DNA from 3 places in the Peribacillus simplex NBRC 15720 genome. Region 2 is predicted to be linked to each of the others. Evidence: riboswitches for the same ligand, from Rfam matches in the RefSeq annotation. Region 2 holds a riboswitch; each other region holds the start of a gene.
What was found. Region 2 has a riboswitch for cobalamin ahead of BS1321_RS00970 ((2Fe-2S) ferredoxin domain-containing protein). Riboswitches for the same ligand answer to the same signal wherever they lie in the genome.
Positions count from the first base shown of each region.

Region 1: linked by a shared signal. The riboswitch ahead of metE (5-methyltetrahydropteroyltriglutamate--homocysteine S-methyltransferase) and the one ahead of BS1321_RS00970 ((2Fe-2S) ferredoxin domain-containing protein) in region 2 are both predicted to bind cobalamin.
Region 3: linked by a shared signal. The riboswitch ahead of BS1321_RS12830 (ABC transporter substrate-binding protein) and the one ahead of BS1321_RS00970 ((2Fe-2S) ferredoxin domain-containing protein) in region 2 are both predicted to bind cobalamin.

Region 1 is NZ_CP017704.1:1,830,991-1,838,480, forward strand. It holds gene BS1321_RS08695 (D-2-hydroxyacid dehydrogenase) at 1-769, opposite strand, end outside; gene BS1321_RS08700 (aminopeptidase) at 906-2,027, opposite strand; gene bcp (thioredoxin-dependent thiol peroxidase) at 2,039-2,509, opposite strand; gene BS1321_RS08710 (potassium channel family protein) at 2,572-2,991, opposite strand; cobalamin riboswitch at 3,235-3,426, shown strand; gene metE (5-methyltetrahydropteroyltriglutamate--homocysteine S-methyltransferase) at 3,569-5,875, shown strand; gene BS1321_RS08720 (acyl-CoA thioesterase) at 5,872-6,348, shown strand; gene BS1321_RS08725 (ABC transporter permease) at 6,390-7,175, opposite strand; gene BS1321_RS08730 (ABC transporter permease) at 7,180-7,490, opposite strand, start outside.
Region 2 is NZ_CP017704.1:192,636-200,125, forward strand. It holds gene BS1321_RS00960 (sirohydrochlorin chelatase) at 1-583, opposite strand, end outside; gene cobJ (precorrin-3B C(17)-methyltransferase) at 602-2,239, opposite strand; gene BS1321_RS00970 ((2Fe-2S) ferredoxin domain-containing protein) at 2,254-2,622, opposite strand; cobalamin riboswitch at 2,773-2,962, opposite strand; cobalamin riboswitch at 3,163-3,358, shown strand; gene BS1321_RS00975 (energy-coupling factor ABC transporter permease) at 3,534-4,277, shown strand; gene BS1321_RS00980 (energy-coupling factor ABC transporter substrate-binding protein) at 4,279-4,590, shown strand; gene cbiQ (cobalt ECF transporter T component CbiQ) at 4,640-5,353, shown strand; gene BS1321_RS00990 (energy-coupling factor ABC transporter ATP-binding protein) at 5,372-6,217, shown strand; gene BS1321_RS00995 (YozQ family protein) at 6,319-6,537, opposite strand; gene BS1321_RS01000 (alanine/glycine:cation symporter family protein) at 6,718-7,490, opposite strand, start outside.
Region 3 is NZ_CP017704.1:2,686,828-2,694,317, forward strand. It holds gene BS1321_RS12815 (DNA topoisomerase III) at 1-1,551, shown strand, start outside; gene BS1321_RS27495 (hypothetical protein) at 1,766-1,930, opposite strand; tRNA gene BS1321_RS12820 (tRNA-Arg) at 2,731-2,804, opposite strand; gene BS1321_RS12825 (polysaccharide deacetylase family protein) at 3,034-3,882, shown strand; cobalamin riboswitch at 3,969-4,143, shown strand; gene BS1321_RS12830 (ABC transporter substrate-binding protein) at 4,318-5,283, shown strand; gene BS1321_RS12835 (FecCD family ABC transporter permease) at 5,246-6,301, shown strand; gene BS1321_RS12840 (heme ABC transporter ATP-binding protein) at 6,308-7,490, shown strand, end outside.

The DNA.
Region 1 (7,490 bases), 1.6 Mb from region 2:
AAGGTTCCGGATCAAATACATCCAAGATGGCATGAGACAATTCCCCAGCATCCAGGGCTTCGATCAACTCTTCATCGTTAATCAGGTCACCGCGGCCAATATTCACGAATACTGCAGATTCTTTCATTACTTTAAAGTGTTCTTTTTGCAAAAAGCCCTTCGTTTCATCCGTACTTGGCAAGACTGATACGATATAATCGGCTCCCGGTATGGCTTCCAATAAATTATCCATGGTATAAAGGTAATCGATGGATTCCACTGGTTTCCCGCTCCGGTTCACTCCCATCGTCGTCATCCCAAAAGCTTTCCCAAGACGAGCCACTTCCCCTCCAATTGCACCGACACCAATAACGATCATAGTCTTGCCATTCAATTCCCCTACTTCAATCTTTCTATCCCACAGTTCTTCCTTTTCATTCTTCATAAGCAATTTCAATTTCTTTTCATATTGCAAAAGCATTCCTATCGTATACTCAGCCATTGGGATTTTATGAATGCCTCTTGCGTTGGTCACCAGAATGCCACGTTCCTCAATGGCTTTAAATGGCATTAATTCCATCCCTGCACTCATGACCATGATCCATTTCAAGTTCGCCGCTTTCCCAATGATTTCTTCAGTTAAGTCTTCACCATATGTAATTAAGATTTCCGCTTCACGAAGCGGGCCATCCGTCCATCCTTTTTGATAAATGAAGTTCAATTCAGGAAAAGCTTCCATCATCTTCGTTTGGATGCCTTCATTCGGAATGACAGTTGAAAGTATTAACATGTTTATCTCTCCCTTTTAATTAACATAAAAAAACACGGGCTCTATGTGTCCCGCGCAACTTTCTCTGAGGAGGTATTCCCTTAATAAAGCATATTCAGGTGTCCCCTTTTTGAGTTGGACAAAAGCCTTACCCTTATTAAAAAAGGCTTAATTTTAAAGAATTTGGGTTTAATGCATGTAATTCCGGCAAAATGAAAACGCCATCCCTTCTGATCAGGACGTCGTCAAAATAGATGTCACCACCACCATATTCGGGACGCTGGATCAAGACCATATCCCAATGTATCGATGAACGGTTTCCATTATCAGCTTCTTCATAGGCAAGTCCAAGAGCCAAGTGCAGACTCCCGCTTATTTTCTCATCGAACAAGATATCGTCCATAGGTTCCAATATGTATGGATTGATTCCAATTGCAAACTCCCCGATAAACCGGGACCCCTCATCAATATTAAGAATTTGGTTCATTTCAGAGTCACGATTGGATGTCGCTTTAATGATTTTTCCCTTTTTAAAGTTTAATTCTATTTCACTAAAGGTGATTCCTTCATAGGTTGTTGGTGTGTTGAAGGCTATCCTTCCATTGAGACTATCTTTTATGGGTGCCGTAAAAACTTCTCCATCCGGTAAATTCTTTTTTCCGGCACATATGATGGCAGGCATATCTTTGATGGAAAAGGTCAAATCTGTCCCAGGTGAAACGATCCTGACTTTGTCAGTTCGTTCCATCAATTGTTTTAACGGTTTCAAGGACGCCTCCATTTTCCCGTAATCCATGGTGCATACGTTCAAAAGGAAGTCTTGGTACCTATCGAAGGTCATGCCGGCTTTATGCGCGGATGCGTTGGTGGGATAATTAAGCAAGACCCAACGTCGGTTGTTTACATAGAAAAGAGTGGGGGATTTCATTGCCTCCCCTTGAAGACGGTGCCTCTCGATGGGAACATCAGTCATTTCCACATCGTTTTCTTCCCCTGTGATGATGATGACTGCATCGATATCCCTATATTTCTTCAAGGCCCATTGCGAAGATATGTCAAGTTGTTCCTTCACATTCCCTTGTAACAGGTGGCGGCTTATCTCATCGTCTTCGAGTTCTACATATGGATAAGCACCAACTCTGTATATTTCATCAATCAGTTCTTTCAATAATGGTTTCGTGTTGATATGCCCCCGTATGAGGATTCTCTCTTTTGGCTGTAATTGTATCGAATGATGAATCAGCCTGGCTGCAAGCTTCGTTATTCGCTCATCCTTCATCTGCCTGTCCCTTATTTTTCGAGGTCGCGAAGAGTTTCAAGCGCTTCTTCGACGTGGCCTTTGACTTTTACTTTACGCCATTCTTTGACTACCTTACCAGACTTATCAATCAGAAAAGTTGAACGTTCAATGCCCATATACTCCTTGCCGAAGTTCTTTTTCAATTGCCAAACATCAAATGATTCAGCCGCTTCATGATTTTCGTCAGCCAGCAGCAGAAAAGGCAATCCATGTTTCTCGATGAATTTTTCATGACGTGCCGCTGGATCTGGGCTGATACCAATGATTACAGCGTTCAATTCCTCGAATTGCTCATTATGGTCCCGGAAATCACAGGCCTCCGTCGTGCAGCCTGGCGTCATGTCTTTTGGATAGAAATATAAAACAATGTATTTCCCCTTAAAATCCGATAGCGATACCATTTCGCCATTGTTTGCAGGGAGTTTGAAATCAGGTGCTGTTTCACCAATTTTAACAGTCATATTGAACCCTCCATTTTTTTCATTATGGTAAGAGTACCCAATAATCGAAAGAAAAACAACTTTCATTTATCCCTCCTATCTTTCTGCTCCAGATCGATCACCGTCCGAATCACGAACGCTGCCGGCAGTGTATACCCGATGAAAGCCTGAATGGTAGCTATCATCCTGCCCATGCCAATTGGGGCTATATCTCCATACCCCACAGAAAACATCGTCATCGCACTAAAATAAAAAGAAGTCTTCAACTGTTCATAGAAAGTGCCATCCAATCGATTGCCCATATCAAGAATCACCGAATGATTCTGAAGCTCGTATAATAAATAAATCAGTGCAAACCCAACTAATATCGTCGCATATAAATTGCCAAGCCACAGCATATCCTCCAGAGAAAATTTCTTTCCTCCCGACTCAACAAGAAATAACGTACGAATGCTCATCACCATGCAAAAAATGATTCCTGCAATCAAGATGTAGAAAGTCATCCCCCACGCCCCATTTCAAAACGCCACTCCCTCTATACATACTCCCTGTCCAAACAATATATTCTTTTTTAGGAACAGACCTCAGCCTTATACCCACACTTCCAATTAACGGTTACAATTCCCGAATCTTTTTTCCATGTTGACCCTTTTGGTCGGATATGTTACGATTGTCTAAATTTTTATAATAGTTTTTATTTTATAAATCTTTGACCTGCAAACAGTTATCAAGGCAGGTTTTGCAAAATTTCATATGTGGAAATAGGTTCCTAATTTTCATTAGGATTAAAAGGGAAGTCCGGTGTAATTCCGGCACGGTCCCGCCACTGTAATGGGAATGTTAGCGCCATCCAATATGCCACTGATCAAAGGATCGGGAAGGCCCGCCGCTAATGATATTCCCTAAGTCAGGAGACCTGCCTATTTCGACAACACTGTTTTAACCTACGGGAGATAGGGAGGTGTTAGGGACCTTATAATTGTAAGGGGCATTCTGCCTCTTTATTTTAAGCATTTCTAACTTTCTCTTTTGACGGTTAGGGATGCTTTTTTTATTGATCAAACAAATGAATGTAGGAGGATGGGAATTTTGAAAAGCAGTAGTTTGGGTTACCCTCGAATCGGGGAAGATCGTGAATGGAAACGTACATTAGAAGCTTACTGGTCCGGAAAAATCGATGAAGCAGAATTTACGGCACAACTAAAAGCCATCCGTTTAGGCAACTTACAAAAACAGAAGAAACGAGGCATTGATATCATTCCTGTCAACGACTTCACTTTCTATGATCAAATGCTGGATATGTCCGTAATGTTCGGTCTTGTTCCTGAGCGTTATTCAGCTTATGAAGGCGGGAGCGTTCCCCTTTCCGTTTATTATTCAATGGCTCGCGGAAACAATGATGAAGTCGCTTCCGAAATGACGAAATGGTTCAATACGAACTATCACTATATTGTCCCTGAATTAAAACTGTCACAGCTGACTTTAACAGAAAATAAACCACTTGCAGCATATCGGGAAGCCAAGGAAAAGCTAGGGATTGAAACTAAGCCCGTGTTGATCGGACCTTATACTTTCATCTCCCTTTCCAAAGGCTTCAATAAACAAGAAATCCCTGGCATCATCCTGAGCCTGCTTCCCCTATACACGCAAATCCTGCGGGAGTTGGAGCAAGAAGGCGTGAAGTGGGTTCAAATGGACGAACCTTCTCTTGTTTCATCCATTTCCAAAGATGATATGCAAACTGTTACTTACCTCTATGAAAAACTGAATGAAGCAGCACCAAACCTGAACATCATGCTACAAACATACTTTGATGCCGTGGAACATTACCAAGAAGTCATCGAATTACAAGTCCAAGGAATCGGTCTTGATTTTGTACATGATAAGGGGAGGAATCTAAGTAATCTTGAAGCATTCGGTTTCCCGAAGGACAAAGTGCTTGCTGCAGGTGTGATTGACGGAAAAAATATTTGGCTATCTGATTTATCGAAAAAAATCCAATTGATCGAGACTCTTAAGAAAAAGGTAGCCGAAGACCAAATTTGGCTTCAGCCCTCTTGTTCCCTGCTTCATGTCCCGGTGACCGTTCGTAATGAAACCGCCCTTTCAAAAGAAGTGAAAGAGGCCCTTGCATTCGCTGATGAGAAACTTGAGGAAATCACACTCTTGGTCAAAGGGAATAATCAAGGCTTTGAAGCAATTGCCGAAAAAGTCGATGCAAATAAATTTACGGTTCAAACGTTAGCAAGTTCAAATGCACGGAATCACGGGAGTGTACAATCCAATGTCGAAAAGGTTAAAACCAGGACCTCCGGCCGTCAGCTTCCATTTAAAGAACGTTACCAAAAACAACAGGAATTTTTCAAATTGCCTTTTCTTCCTTCGACTACGATCGGTAGCTTTCCGCAGACACTTGAAGTTAAACAAGCACGCGGGAAATTCAAAAGAGGAGAATGGACCGCTTCGCAATATGAAACATTCGTTAACGAAGAAATCGGCAGGTGGATCGAAATCCAAGAAGAAATCGGTTTGGATGTTCTCGTTCACGGGGAATTCGAACGGACGGATATGGTTGAATACTTCGGCCATAAGTTAGGCGGATTCGTCTTTCTAGAAAAGGGTTGGGTACAATCCTATGGATCCCGCTGCGTGAAACCACCAGTCATCTACGGCGACATCCATTTCATCGAACCGATGACAGTCAGGGAAAGTGTATACGCACAATCCCTTACGAAGAAGACGGTAAAGGGAATGCTTACAGGTCCTGTTACGATTTTGAACTGGTCATTTGTCCGTGATGATACTTCCAGGGAGAATGTTTGCTATCAGCTGGCACTCGCTTTAGAAAAAGAAGTCATTGCATTGGAATCCGCTGGAATTAAAATGATTCAGGTTGATGAGCCTGCACTTAGAGAAGGTCTGCCATTGAAAAAAAGCGATCGCGATGAGTATTTGAACTGGGCTGTAAATTCATTCTTGATATCCACATCAAGCGTGGAGGATACAACCCAAATTCACACGCATATGTGCTATTGCGACTTCAACAGTTTCATGGATGTCATCTCCTCCCTCGATGCCGATGTAATTTCCATCGAAACATCCCGTAGTCATGGGGAGCTTGCTTCGGCATTCGAGGAAAAAACATATGAAAAAGGTATTGGCCTGGGTGTGTATGATATTCACAGCCCGCGTGTGCCGGCAGTGGAAGAAATGGTCGATATGATTGAACGGGGCATCAAGGTATTGGATAAAGACCAGTTTTGGATCAATCCCGACTGCGGCCTGAAAACAAGGGGTATCCCGGAAACCGTCGCTTCCCTGAAAAACATGGTCGAAGCAGCAAAAATCGTCCGTGAAAATCTTTTAGCTAAACCAACAGGCAAATGATTGAAAAGAACGTTGCCCATCCAACACAGCAGTCACTGTCTTTTTTAACCGACCTTGTTTTTCCACCGGATACAAATCATCACAATACCATCTTTGGTGGAAAAGTAATGGCATATGTTGATAAAATAGCCTGCATTTCAGCTATGCGTCATTGTCGAAAACCCTTTGTGACTGCTTCAAGCGACTCTTTTGATTTTTTGGCCCCCATCAAGACAGGGGATGCGATCAACCTTGAAGCTTATGTCACCTGTGCTCATCGCACATCAATGGAGGTATTCGTGAAAGTGGAGCGTGAGAACCTATTAACAGGTGAAAAACAGCTTACCGCACGCGCTTTTTTAACGATGCTGGCCATTGATGAAGACGGTAAGCCGACAAACGTACCTCAGGTCATACCGGAAACGGAAGAGGAAAAGCAGCAATATATTCAAGCACAAGCAAGATATATTGAAAGAAAGAAAAAACGGAACTAAACAAAAACCCCTTCAACATGAATGCTGTTGAAGGGTTTTTTTTAGTTCCCTGCCCCGCGGTACCTCTTCACTCCCTGATTCCATATGAAAACGGATATCACGAAAAAGGCAACCCCAATTACAGGTGTGGCAAATGCATATGCATACCACTCTTCTTTTCTAAGGAAATAAGATGCCGGATAGACACCAACAAACGCGAATGGCAGCACCCATGTAAGGACAAAACGGATGACCTTATTATAAATATCAACAGGATATCGCCCGTAGTTCCCGATATTGTACATCATTGGCATGATGGATGTTTTCGCATCCGACCAGAACCCAATGCTTGCTATCGCAACGAAAATTGCTGCATAAGCTAGGGCCCCGCCTATTGCAAAAATGATGAAAAGAATCGGGTCATACCAAGTAAGCTGCAAATCCAATGAAATCCCCGAATAGAATATAATGATCAAACCGGTCACAACACCAAATAACGCTTCTAGCTCGATTCTTTCTAAAATGACTTGAAACAGGCTATGTATCGGTCTTGTTAATATCCGGTCCATTTCACCTTTGACGATATAGCGGTCATTAAAATCCCAGATGTTGAAAAAGGCAGAAAAAAGGGCGAATGGGATAAGGAAGAATCCATAAATGAATATGATTTCTTCACGGCTCCAGCCGCTTAAAAACTGGGTATGTCCAAAAACGACTAAGATAAATACCAGATTCACGACCTGATTCAGCAGGTCCGATAGGATTTCCATGAAAAAATCGGCTCTATATTGCAATCTTGTTTTCATATATTGACTCACATATTGAAAAAACATCGATACATAAAACATCCCGTCAACCTCCTTGAATAATCAGCTGTTTTTTTGCGACTATCCATAAAAGCTGAATCGGTATTATGAGAATGATGCACCAAATTAACTGCTGTAAAAGCGCCATGCCAATTTCGCCTGAACTGTACCCGTTCGTAAAAATCATGCTTGGTACATAACTGATCCCTTGAAAGGGCAAATATTTCATCACTTCCTGCGCCCATATCGGATAGAAACTGATGGGCAGCAGCAGACCGGAAAATAAATCAATGATAACCCTTTTAGCCCGGATCAATCCGGCATTATTATATAAGAAAAAGGTAGTGATTCCCGTCA
Region 2 (7,490 bases):
GCATCACTACTTTTTTTGCCCCTAACCGGATGCATCGTTCAATACCTTCATCAACGTGCGGGTCCGTTACACCCATGAAAGCTGTTTCGACCCATTTAACGTTTAATTTTTCCCATAATAATCGTGAAATTTTATATATATCACTATTTGCATCAGCATCACTGCCACCTCGGCCAATTAGCAATATTGCTGTCTCAGCATGTTCAGCGGTTGTATCGAATCCCGCTTCCTCAAGACGGTCTGTCAGGATTGTCAATACATCATGGTGAACCCCGATCGTTTGGCCATATGTGAATTTCACTTCTGGATACTTGGTTTTCCCATCCTCTATTTCAGCTGGGATATGTAATTTCGAATGTCCTGCATGCAACAAAATGATCGGTATGACGATAACTTCAGTAGCTCCTCGTTTTACACAATTATCAATGCCTTTAGATATATTCGGTACCGCAAATTCTAAGAAGCACGTTTCTACTAGGAAGCGCTCGTCCATTGCCGGAATCATATTTTCAATAAAATGAAGGACTTCCTCATTTCCCGAAGCCAAGCGGCTTCCGTGTCCTACGAACAAAACTGCTTTCATTTACTTTCCCCCTCTTGATTAGTCTTCACAAGGCGCAGGCTCAATGTTTATTTTGGGAGCGATGTCCTGATAAGAAAAATTCTGTATCTTTTTCGAACGTTTGAAGTATTTAAAAAGCCGCTCATTTGGATGGGCATTTTGCTTATACTCCCCGACAATGTCCGTAATCAGCTCAACTAGCTGTTCCGGTTCAATGCCTTCCGCAACCGGCTGACCTGGATGGGCTGTTCTTCCAACCGGTTTAGCTCCAAGAAATAAGTCGAACTTCCCTTTTCGGAAGACAATCCCAATATCATCCATCACAGCACTATAACAAGCCATCCCACACCCATTAAATCCGATGTTCAATTCCTTGGGCATTTTCATTCCGCCAAGCACCCGGTGTATTTCATCTGCATAAGGAATGGATTCCGCTTTTTCACCATCACAGAAATCACAGGCTTTTAATGTCAGTACATCTCCAATCGGCGATAATAGAAAGTTTGCTGATTGCAACTTCCCCGTAATGACTTCCGGATCAGTTGTCGGAATCTTTAATACAATTTTATGATTTGGCGTGTATTCCATCGTTCCCTTTTCCCCGACAACCTCCGCAAGTGTCATCATTTGTTTGGGAGTGAATTGTTTATTCGCCACACCTGGACTAACGGCAAGCTCGAATACCGACTCTATTTTTTGCTGAACAATCGGCTTAATGGATTGCTGAATGGTTTGGCCTTTGACTCTCGACAGGGCTTCCATTGCCATTTCAAAGGAAGCTGGCTTCTTTTCTGGTGCTTTTGTAAGTAATCCAACTCCTCCAGCAGACTCGGTAAAGGCTTCTTGATCTAACGCCCACGGTTCCGCTTCTTTTTGCAGACGCTGATGCGGCTTCAATGTTTGCTTTTCCGAATTCAAAGTATATTTCCTCTGATAGCCTCTTGGTGTGATGATTTTGTCATCATATAAAAAGGTGGATGAATTACCAATAATGACGGTGGTCAACATTCCAATATCGTGATTCAACATATCTTTCAAATTGGTTATGACAATATCCTGCCTATCGCGATAAGCACTTTTCACCAACCCAACAGGTGTATCTGGCGAACGGTAGCGGAGGAGAATTTTCTGTGTTTCAACAATTTGCCTGGTCCGCCTGCCGCTGCGCGGATTATAAAGTGCAATGACAAAGTCTGCCATTGCAGCTGCCTCAACCCTTTTAGCGATCAGTTCCCAAGGAGTTAAATGATCACTGAGGCTAATCGTACACGAGTCGTGCATGACTGGTGCCCCAAGTAAAGATGCACAAGAGTTGATTGCAGAAATGCCAGGAATGACTTCAATGCCCACTCCAGTTTCTTCTTTCCAGCCTTTTTCAATCAATACTTCATAAACCAACCCTGCCATCCCGTAAACTCCGGCATCTCCGCTGGAAATTACCGCCACTTTCTTTCCCAGCTCCGCTTGTTTCACTGCTTCCTGTGCACGTGATACTTCTTCAGTCATCCCCGTACTAATAATCGTTTGATCTGTAAGCAGTCCCTGAATGAGCTCAACATAAGTTTTATAACCAATGATGTAGTCACTTTCTTGAAGGGCTTCGACAGCACGTTTGGTAATGTGTTCAAAATTCCCTGGCCCAAAGCCCACGACGAATAATTTACCGTTTGTACTCATTAAGACATCTCCTTTTACGCTTTGTTCTTTGAAATACCCGTATGAGCAGGAAAATCTGGATTTGGTGTCATTTCCCCATCATTGAATTGGTAGATCATTTGTGGAACAAACTCCCCATCATCAATATGGCTGACAATCTGCCGACCGAAATCAGGCGTTTCCACTCGATACCAGTTTCCTTGGGGATAGGCAATCACAACACAGGCATCCTTACATCTTCCGTTACAGCGTGTCCTGGTTGTATGGATTTTCAAATCCAGTCCTTTGGAAGTAATTTCATCGCGAATCGCTTGGGTTACTTCTTCCCCGCCCTTTTTCATGCAGCTGCTCCCATTACAAATCAACAGATGCGTATTTGTACCCGTCAAGTTCCAAGTAGTCATCTTTTTCCTCCTGAATTCAGGGAAAAGGCAAAATAAAAAACCTTAACATTAGAGTCAAGGTTTAAAAAAACTATATGAATGAGGAGCCCCAGGCAAGCATGCCCAATCTCCTAAAATCGTCATAGTCCTTCTACCTTTCCCTCCGAAAAGTATCATGCAATTTTAAAAGCAGGTTTCCTGGCTTACGCTTCATTTTACTTTGTCCCTTCCCGGCATCATGCCAGTGGCTATCGACAATTTCATCAGCGTTTACAGTAGCGGGGGCTGCATCGGATTTTCACCGTTTTCCCTATTATCCCTTGCTTATTCAGACAAGAGCACTTTTAAAAATGAAATATTTGGTTTTATTATACATTCTAACTAACTTTATCTATCATATAACAACTTTATCAAAATTCAATAGTTTATTCCGACTGTTTAGAAAAGTTTAATAGTGTAAAACCAGTTACAATCCTTTCCTCGCAACAAACTTCGTCCCGAAAAAAAAGATAGTGTAGCTGGAATTATTTCTTTATGGTACACTATACGAGAATTTTCAAATAATTACATAAGTTTTATGGTGTTGAATTCCTCGGAATTCAGCTTAAAAGGGAAGCCGGTGAAAATCCGGAGCGGTCCCGCCACTGTAAAGGGAAGTCCTATTACTTTAACTTTAATCCACTGTCAAATGAGATGGGAAGGATGTAACGGGATGATGAACCTAAGCCAGGAGACCTGCCATGAAGTGTGAAACTGTTTCAGCCTACGAGGATGGGTGTGCGGATCAGGCAGAAAGGCCCATTGTTGGTTTATGCTGCAAAATTCCTGTTCATTACGCACTTCTTTCCCTTGAGAGAAGTGCTTTTTATGTTGGGCGCCGCTTTTCTTCTAAAGATTGATCAGAAAAATTAAAAGTGTTGAAAGGAGAAAGAATGAAAAGAACCAATTGGAAAATTCTTTATTTTGTCATTTTACTGCTTTTTGTCCCAAAACGGGCAATGGCCATGCATATCATGGAGGGCTTTTTACCCATTGAATGGGCTATATTCTGGTGGGCCGTGACGCTTCCATTTTTAATCTTGGGTTACCGGTCCATTAGGTCCAAAGTAAGGGAAAACCCAGAAACAAAAATGATACTTGGCCTATCGGGCGCATTTGTATTTATCTTATCTGCCCTTAAGATTCCTTCCGTTACGGGAAGTTCTTCACACCCTACCGGAGTTGGATTGGGTTCCATTTTATTCGGACCATTGGCCATGAGTGTCGTTGGCTCCATCGTTCTGTTATTTCAAGCTGTTTTACTGGCTCACGGAGGATTGACGACATTAGGGGCCAATGCATTTTCCATGGCGGTTTGCGGCCCTTTCATTGCTTACTTTGTCTTCAAGGGCGCTACTAAATTGGGGTGGTCTTTCTCTCTTGCCGTTTTCTTGGCAGCTGCTTTTGGAGATTTAGGAACCTATGTGGTAACTTCCGTTCAACTTGCTCTTGCTTTTCCATCCGAGGTAGGAGGATTCATGGCCTCTTTCAGTAAATTTGCAGGGATTTTTGCCCTGACCCAAATTCCCTTGGCAATTAGTGAGGGGTTATTGACAGTCGTCGTGATGAATTTCTTGAAAAAATACAATCTAGGCGAGTTGAAATTGCTGCGAGTTTTATCTAAGGAGGCCCGTTAACATGAAAAAAAGTTTACTGCTGCTTTTCCTGGTCGTCATTCTTGCTACCATACCATTAATCACCCAACAAGGTACGGAATTTGGCGGTGCCGACGGCGAAGCTGAAGAAGCCATCACTAAAATCCAGCCGGAATACAAGCCATGGTTCAACAATATTTGGGAACCGCCAGGTGCAGAAACCGAAAGCTTATTATTTGCGTTGCAAGCTGCAATCGGAGCTGGTTTCATTGGTTATTTCATAGGTGTAACGAAGCAAAGGAATAAGCTAACCAAACAAGAAATTCCCGAAAAATCGAAGCATGTTACTCATTGATAAATATGCCTATTTCAATGGGCTAAAGGATGTACATCCGTTGGAAAAAATGGTTTTTGCACTCTCCCTTTTGCTATTTTCGTTAACGGTAAGGGATATGACCGTTTCGCTCATCACTTTTACGGTGATGAGCGCTTTAATCATTTTTGCGGCAAAAATCCCGCTTTCCTATTATCTTAAATTACTTCTATTACCAGGATTTTTTATAATATCAGGTACAATTACTATCCTTTTTTCTTTTACAAGCAAATTTACTTCGATTTCGAATATATGGTGGTCCTGGGAGGTCGGGAACTGGCAAATATTCATCAGCGATGATAGCGTAGGTACAGTGATCAATTTGATCACTGTCGTATTAGGCAGCATCAGCTGTTTATATTTCCTTACCTTAACTACACCCATTACCGTCATCCTATCCGTGATGCGAAAACTTAAAGTGCCTTCCTTATTGGTCGATTTAATAGAATTGACCTATCGCTTCATCTTTATTTTTTTAGAAACAGCTTTGGCCATTCACCAATCACAAGCTTCACGGCTGGGGTATGGTTCGTTAAGGAAAGGCATTCGATCTCTCGGATTACTAATCTCATCATTATTTTTAGGAGTATTGCAGCGCTCTGGACATTTGACGATGGCCATGAACGCAAGAGGCTATCAGGAGAACCTTTCCTATATCGAGGATACTTACACCTATTCCTCACGCAATTGCCTGGTCGCGATTGTAATACTAGGAAGCTTAATCTTTATTAATGGATTTTTGTAAATTGGAGGCAACCCAAGAATGGACGAGCATATTTTTCATATAGAAGGCCTCACCCATCAATTCGCAGATGGAACGTTCGCTTTAAACGATCTTTCGCTAACGGTCCAACAAGGTAAAAAAATTGCATTATTAGGCAATAATGGTGCTGGCAAATCGACTTTATTCCTCCATTTAAATGGTCTTTTACAACCTACAGCAGGAACTGTCAGATTCAATGGCAAAAAAATTAAATATGACCGTAAAGCATTATTATCACTACGAAAGCAAGTCGGGATCGTTTTTCAAGATCCTGACTCGCAGCTCTTTTCCGCTAATGTACAACAGGATATATCGTTTGGACCAATGAATTTAGGATGGGATAGAAATGCAGTCCAGGAGAAAGTAAATTGGGCAATGGCTGAAACAGAAGTAACGGAACTGAAAGACAAACCTACCCATTTTTTGAGCCTTGGGCAAAAAAAACGTGTCGCCATTGCAGGGGTACTCGCCATGGAACCCGATGTCTGGCTCTTGGACGAGCCTACCGCTGGATTGGATCCTTATTTCTCAAGACAGATCATGGCTCTGCTGGACAGTATCCACCACCCTGACAAAACGATAATCCTATCAACTCATGATGTTAATTTAGCTTATCAATGGGCTGATGAAGTCGTTGTCATGAACGATGGTAAGGTCATATACCAAGGGGATCCTATATCCGTTTTCCATGATGAAGACGTTTTGCTGCAGGCACATCTGGAGAAGCCGTGGGTTTTTGAAATGTTTCAAGCCCTCCATCAATCAAGGAAACCTACAGAAAAGGACCTTTTCCCAAGAACGAAGGAAGAATTGCTTCAAAAGTTGGTGACAGAACGAATTTATTAATTATTTATCCCCTAGCTCTTGTTTCATCTTTCCAAAAGCTAGGGGTTCAAACCGAATAGCAGGCGATAATTCTTGTTCCTTAAAAAACAAAAATCCTATTATTACTTTTCTTCCTCAGATCTTTCTTTTGCAAGCTCAATATCTCTTCCCTTTACATCATCTACAACTGCTTTTATTTCGCCTTCCGCATAAGTATCCGAGACTTGTTCGTGGGTTCTAGCCAATCCAGAAGATAAAGTATCTTCCCGTTTATAATCACTAACATCATATATTCTTCCGGCAATTTCTGAAGATTCATTTTTTGATTGCTTGCTATCCATTTTTTTCACTCCTAGTTTTTAAATTATCAAATCATCGATTGACAGCAGTATTATAGACAAAGGTATTTTGTGTAAAAAACGAAGCAATATTCAATAATGATAAAAAAAGGAGGGAAAAGCAAAAAAAGCTTACAAGTAAAATCCCCTTTCAAGGACTTTACATGTAAGCTTAATGAGAGCCTAGGCCTCCTTCTTCATATCCACATTATCGTTTGGGTCACCCCAACATTCCACATTCTTCAAACCTTTAATATTGTTCACATGGAAGACAGGATTTTTCCCACTTTTCTTTTGCTTTTGATAATCCGCCAGTGCAGCAAATGCAATCTTCCCTAGTAATGCTATCGCGATCAGGTTGATAATGGCCATAAGGGCCATCAGCAAGTCAGCCATTCCCCAAACAAAATCAAGTGAGGCAAGCGAACCGAATATCACCATCCCTACGACAGCAACACGATAGATGTTTAACCAAACCTTATTTTCATTGATGAATCCAATGTTCGACTCTCCATAATAATAGTTGCCCACAATGGAACTAAAAGCGAATAACAGTACAATAATGGCAAGGAAAATACCCGCCCAAGATCCCAATGCCGTTCCAAGGGCATTTTGGGTAAGGACGATTCCATCCGTTTCCTTCGATGTATAAAGACCTGAGAACAAAATGATGAAGGCAGTCGAACTGCAAATGATGAGCGTATCGACAAAAACACCTAGGGACTGAATGAGCCCTTGCTTGACAGGATGACTGACATCAGCAGTCGCACCAGCATTAGGTGCACTACCCATACCGGCTTCATTTGAAAACAAGCCGCGCTTAATTCCCTGCATCATGGCTGCTCCCAGTACTCCGCCAGCCACTTCTTTTATTCCATCGAATGCACTTTCAAAAATCAGAACAAAGACACTCGGTAACTCGGTAATGTTCATGATGATTATAATCAAAGCCACTA
Region 3 (7,490 bases), 2.5 Mb from region 2:
TATGGGGTTTCGGCAACGGCAGAATCCAATTTGCGCCTAATCTGGCAAGATGCCCAATCAAAAGATATCCGTACATTTGATAAAACCAAGGCCGAGAAGGTTCTTGCGGCAGTGAAGGGGAAAAAGGCAGAAGTGGTGGAAGTGAACAAAGCTCATAAGAAAAGTTTTGCTCCTTCTTTATATGATTTAACGGAACTTCAACGGGACGCCAATAAGAAATTCGGCTATTCGGCGAAAGAGACGTTATCAATCATGCAGCGTTTATATGAAAGCCATAAAGTCTTGACTTACCCAAGGACGGATTCACGCTTTTTATCAACGGATTTGGTTGATACGCTAAAAGAAAGATTACAGGCTGTCAGCATTAAACCATATGCCCAGTATGCTTCGAGAATCCTGCGCAGCCCGATTAAGGCAAATAAATCGTTCGTGGATGATAGCAAGGTCACTGATCACCATGCAATCATCCCCACTGAGCAAACGCCGCTGCCGGGAAAACTGAGCGACAAAGAATCGAAAATCTATGATTTGGTCGTTAAAAGGTTCCTTGCTGTATTAATGCCACCTTTTGAATATGAACAAACGACCATCACCGCAAAAATGGGGCAGGAGACGTTCATGGCAAAAGGGAAGGTCGTCCTGAAATCAGGATGGAAGGAAGTCTATGATCACCAATTCGATGAGGAAGAAGCTAAAGATGGCCTTGCTGAGCAACTGCTTCCGAATGTTCAAAAAGGTGACAGTTTAACTATTTCGGCTGTGAAACAAACAGAAGGTGAAACGAAACCGCCGGAACCATTCAATGAAGGGTCGCTTCTTTCGGCAATGGAGAATCCCGCTCGCTTCATGGCAGGGGAAAGCAAAGAGCTCATCAAAACTCTGGGTGAAACTGGCGGGATCGGTACTGTTGCAACGCGTGCTGACGTTATTGAAAAACTGTTCAATAGCTTCCTGATCGAGAAGAGGGGAAAGGGCCTTCACGTTACCTCGAAAGGAAAACAACTTCTTCAATTGGCACCTGAAGACTTGCGATCTCCAGCTTTGACAGCTCAATGGGAGCAAAAGTTAACCGCGATTGCAATAGGAAAGCTGCCAAAACAGGCTTTCATCGGCGATATGCGCGCTTACGCCAAAAATATCGTCCATGAAATCAAAAATAGTGACCAAAAATTCAAGCATGATAACGTGTCAGGTACGAAATGTCCTGATTGTGGCAAGCTGATGCTTGAAGTGAATAGTAAAAAGGGAAAAATGCTTGTCTGCCAAGATCGTGAATGTGGCCACAAAAAAGGTGTTTCACGTGTAACAAATGCCAGATGCCCACAATGTCACAAAAAGATGGAAATGCGCGGTCAAGGAGAAGCACAGACATTCACCTGTAAATGCGGTTTTCACGAAAAACTTTCTTCTTACAATAAACGAAGAGGGCAAAATAAAAATCAAAAAGTATCCAAAAATGAAGTCTCCAATTATATGAAAAAGCAAAATAAAGAAGAGCCGATCAATACTGCATTGGCCGATGCCTTGGCCAAACTGAAATTCGATAAATAAAAGAAAAGAGTCCTTCACCTTTAGCTCGATGGTGAAAGGGCTCTTTTTTATGGGCTTATTTGCAAGGAGCAGGTGTGGGCAATTTTTCTTGTCGGCAGGCCTATCTTTCCAGACAACAAGGTGGCCGCTTGATGAAGTGGCGAAATTCATATAAAAGAAAATGACGGCAGAAAGGGATGGAGCGCTCGCTCCATCCCTTTCCATATATCTTCTGTTAAACCTCATTCAGTACGGTGCCATGTAATTCATATTCAAGTGTTTTGTCAGTGTGTGTGTGTTTATCCGAATCTACTCGTATGAGCATACTGAATGGCTGCTGATCACCCGGACTGAAAATTGCTTCATCATTCTCTGGATTCCATAGGCTGTAAATACTCATGATCAGTATCCTCCTCCTTTGGATGAGAAGACTAGTAATTCCCTTCTTGATTATCATCTAACTCTTCAATTGACTCTAACGCTGATCACCGGGACTAAACACCGCTGCGTCATTCTCTTTGTTCCATTGGCTTCTGATTGTACTCATCATGCACATCATCTCCTTTGGTGAGAATGTCTTACAGTATTTGTATACCCGGATGGGACAGGTTAAAACATTTATTTTTAAAAAAGGCAGTATCATAACCAAAAACCCATTATTTATCTGCAGATGTGTATCGACGTAATAAATAAAAACTTGATTAGTTTTCTCACGCTGTTCAACGCCTGCATAAGCCTTCTTATTTTTTGAAAAAGTGATATATTCGCTTATTGAAAGAAGGTGATAGATCACTAACGTAAATAAAAGACGGATGATAAACAGATAAGTATTCCGTTAAATACCTAATGTGCCGTACATATTCTCTTAATGTTCGCTTTCGGACACCTTCAGCAACTTTTGCACGGAGAAAAATATCTAAGGCTTCTTGCAGTGTGTATTCAATCGTGAAACTTTCCGTAGTCTTACTGGCAATTTCCGTTCCTTTAACGATGTTCCACGCTGTTTAATAACGTGTTTTTTCATAAAAAAAAAGCACCTCCAGACATAGAAAAGTAATAGTGAAATGGAATATCACTGTTTCCTACATACAGATGTGCTTTTATCCTACATATAATTTATGGCTTTAACGGTCATACCAACAGAAAAAACCCTGCTATAACACGGAAGAACCGCATTATAACAGGGTTTATAAACTTTAGCGTCCCAGATAGGAATCGAACCTACGACCTACAGCTTAGGAGGCTGTCGCTCTATCCTGCTGAGCTACTGGGACATATATAAAAGTCGACGACTTATTTATTATATTTCTTATAGGCAAACTTTTCAAGCTAATAGCTTATACTTATGAAAAAAAAATCCTCATAAATGCTTAGCGGGTCACTAAGCTCTCATATTTCCCTTTTTTTCATTAAATGGAATACTTTATTATTCATTTGTTTTCTGGTACTATTATACTAGAAAAAAACAGGAGAATGATAGTGGGAAAATATAAAGTTTTATGGATGGTGGCATTGCTGGGGATTTTGATTCTACCTGGATGTTCACAAGGGATTTTAGAGGGTATAGGCACAAAGACGGCTGCGCCGATTGCAGAAGATGACATTGAAGTGGTCGAAGCAGCTGAAAATATGACCGGGCAGGATTTGGAGGAGCAAATCGATACGGAGGACTGGATAACGGCCGAGTCCGCGGTCGAGCTTCCAATATTGATGTATCACAGCATTTCAGAAGGTAATGGCCTTCGGGTTCCAAGAGAGGAATTTCAATTACAAATGGCTTGGCTTCGGGAGAATGGTTACTATACATTATCCCCTGAAGAAGCATTCCTCGTTTTAACCGAGAATTGGCTGCCAAGTGAGAAGTGCGTCTGGCTTACTTTTGATGATGGCTATACAGATAACTACACGGAGGCTTTCCCGATATTAAAAGAAAATGATATGAAAGCAACTGTTTTCATGATCGGGAAGTCCATTGATAAAGGTCATCACCTGACTGAAAATCAAATGGTGGAGATGAGCAGGAATGGGATTTCAATCGAAAGTCATACTATCAACCATTTGGAGCTGAACCGCATGACGGCAAAGCAGCAAGAAGCGGAAATGGTTCAGTCGAAGGAGCTATTCGACCGTATCCTCGACCAGGACACGACAGTGCTTTCCTATCCGGTTGGCCGGTATAACGAAGAGAGTCTCAGGCTGTCAGAAGAAGCTGGATACAAGATGGCAGTCACTACTGAACCTGGGGGGGCTTTAAGGGACCAAGGGATGCATGCCCTGCATCGAGTTCGGATTTCACCTGGGTTATCAGTCGAGGGGTTTGCTTCACTGATTGAAAATGCTTCAAATCATTGAAGGTGGACGGCTCATTTCGTACTTGTTCAGAAAAATCATATAATAATCGATTCTTACATGGTGTATAATGAAGGCAGTGAAAATTATATACATATGAACGATTTGGTGTCTTAATGACTTAAAAGGGAAGTTGGTGAAATGCCAGCGCGGTCCCGCCACTGTATATGGGAGCTGACGGCTGTGTACCACTGTATGAGATATGGGAAGGTGCCGTTGACGATGACCATGAGCCAGGAGACCTGCCAGAATTCGTACACCTGTAACCTACGCGGATGGGAAGGTGTGTGGCAGACCCAAGAGTCCGTAATGATATTGTTGCCATGCAAGCATCTTCCGTTTAACGGGAGGTGCTTTTTGTTTTGGGGGCATCTTCCGGGATTGCGTTTTCTTTATTAGGTGGGAAGAAATTAAATGAAAAGATTGTGGGGAATGAAAATGAAGAAAATTTTTGGTCTGATACTGTTGATGTTGCTTACTGCAGGCATGATGGTTGGCTGCAGTGACGCTACTGATGAAGGAAAAGAAAAACAGCAAACGAATCATGCTCAACACAAGGCTTTCCCGATTACGATTAAAGATGCAACAGGGGAAAAAATAACGATAGAACAAAAGCCGAAGAAAATCGTTTCGTTGATACCAAGTAATACGGAAGTGGTCTTTGCACTTGGTTTGGGTAAAAAGGTCATTGGTGTTTCCGACAATGATAATTACCCGGAAGAAACGAAAGAAATTGAAAAAGTTGGCGGAATGGAAATGAACACGGAGCTGATTGTCTCCATGAAACCTGACCTTGTTCTTGCGCATGCATCAAGTGCCCATAATTCAAATGAGGGTTTACAGCAGCTTAAGGATGCTGGAATAGATGTCCTCGTAGTCAATGATGCACAAAGCTTTGACCAAGTCTATGAGTCTATTGAAATGATTGGACAGGCAACGGGAGAACATGATAAGGCAAAAGAAATCGTTGCGGATATGAAAACGAAGCTCAAGGATATTCAGGAAAAAGCCAAATCCGTAAAGGAAGAGGATAGGAAGACCGTTTTAGTGGAAGTTTCGCCTTCACCGGAAATATACACACCTGGAAAAAATACGTTCATGAATGAAATGCTTAATATTATTTCAGCGGATAATGCTGCTGCTGAATTGGACGGTTGGGCAAAAATTGATGAAGAGTCGATGATTGCTGCAAATCCGGATGTCATCATTACAACGTATGGTTATTATACGAAAGATTCAGTAAGTGAAGTGACGGCCCGAAAAGGATGGCAAGACGTAAATGCTGTTAAGAATGACCAAGTCTTTGATGTCCATTCAGACTTGGTGACCCGTTCCGGTCCACGTTTAATAGAGGGAGTAGAGGAACTTGCCAAATCAGTCTATCCGAACCAATTTGACAACTAAATGGGCGTTTGCTTATTTGATTGCGTTGTTAATTTTGTTATTCGCAATGACGATAGGCATTTCCTTTGGTTCGGTGCCAGTACCGGTTCCCGTACTTATGCAAATAATCGGCAAGGAGATTTTCCATTTGCCGATTTCTGCTGATCCGGATGTTATGCTTACGAATATCGTGATGAACATCCGCTTGCCGCGTGTGTTGCTTGCGGGTTTGGTCGGGGCATCACTTGCGATTGCGGGTGCGGCTTTTCAGGGACTGCTCCGGAACCCGCTCGCTGATCCTTACACATTGGGTATTTCATCAGGAGCATCGGTCGGCGCCGTATTGACAATATTCTTGAATATTTCACTGCCGTTCATCGGTTTATATACTCTTCCGGCACTGAGCATCTTATGCTCAGTGCTCACGATGCTTTGTGTACTGACGTTTGCAAAAAAAATGGATCGATCGATGAAAGTGGAAACGATCATTTTAACGGGGATCATTTTTAGCTCGTTTTTAAGTGCCTTCATTTCATTGATGATTGCGCTGACGGGTGATGAATTAAGACAAATCATCGGCTGGCTGATGGGAAGCGTTTCAATGCGCGGATGGAATTACATTGCAATCATTTTGCCGTTTTTTATCATTGGTTCATTGATCTTGATCATGAATACAAGTGAATTGAATGCGATGACTTTCGGGGAAGACCGGGCAAAACACTTAGGTGTGAATGTTAAGCGGCGGAAAATGTGGATCTTGATAGCCGGTTCGACATTGACAGGGGCAGCCGTTGCCGTTTCGGGGGCGATTGGCTTTGTAGGATTGGTCATTCCTCATTTTGTCCGAAAGATTTGGGGGCCTGACCATAAACATTTACTTCCGTTGTCATTGTTGATAGGAAGCGGATTCTTAATATTGGCGGATTTTGTGGCACGAACGATCATTGCCCCATCGGAACTGCCGATCGGGGTGATCACCTCACTTATCGGGGCACCTGCATTTGCGCTGATTTTATTAAAGAGACGGAGAGAAGGGTAAAAACGGATGCTTGAAGTAAGAGGGTTAACAGGTGGATATCATAACAAAGCTGTTTTGGACTCTGTCTCTTTTGATGTACATAAAGGGGAATTATTCGGGATTCTTGGTCCAAATGGCAGCGGGAAAACGACGCTTTTAAGCATGCTTAGCGGGGTGCTCGATTATAATGGCGGAAGCGTACGGATAAGAGGTAGGGATTTGAAGGATTATTCGTCAAAGCAACTTGCACAGGTCATTGCTGTGCTCCCTCAACATTCCTCATTAGCTTTCTCCTATTCAGTAAAAGAGACGGTCTCACTTGGGCGATATGCCCATCAATCAGGTTGGTTCCATAGTTGGTCCGCAGAAGATGAATCGATTGTCCAACGAGTTATGGAACAAACGGGAGTAGCTGATTTTCAGGATCTTCATTTTGAACGATTATCAGGAGGGGAGAGACAAAGGGTCTTGCTGGCACAGGCACTTGCTCAAGAGCCGGAAATCCTTTTTTTGGATGAACCTACGAACCACTTGGATCTTTCCTATCAAAAAGATCTTCTTGATCTAATGAGGAAAATGGCAAAAGAGCAGAAGTTGACCGTTATTTCAATTTTTCATGATTTGAATTTAGCAGGATTATATTGTGATCGGCTTATGTTGCTTGAGAAAGGGCAGATTCAGGTTGTTGATGTGCCGAACGAAGTGCTCCAACAGGAACGGATTCAGGATGTATATCATACGACGATCGAAAAACATCCACATCCCGCCCTTCCGAAACCACAGATGTTCATCGTTCCGGAAAAGCATGTCCATGATACTATCCCATTGGAAATCGATGGTTCTTATTTGACAGTCGGTCCTGAGATGATTCAATTGGATTCTCCGATCATGCTTAGAACGATGTCTTCTGGAGTGACTGGTTCAGGGACGGGCTGGCATAAATATTTTGTGAATAGGCACGTCCATCATGGCTATGATTGCGAGGACCATCATGTTGAAATGGCCGACTATTTAAAGACTCATGGTTTTGAACCTCAGGAAACGGTAGGGATGATGACAGCTGTCTATCTCGATACGGTTGCTTTCAAGCTACTAAGAGCTGAAGATTTCTCGGTTTTTATTATCGTGACAGCTGGTGTAGGCAATGCCATCGACGCTTCTTTAGCAGACCGGCATTCTTGGAGTTCCGCTCCAGGAACGATAAATACTT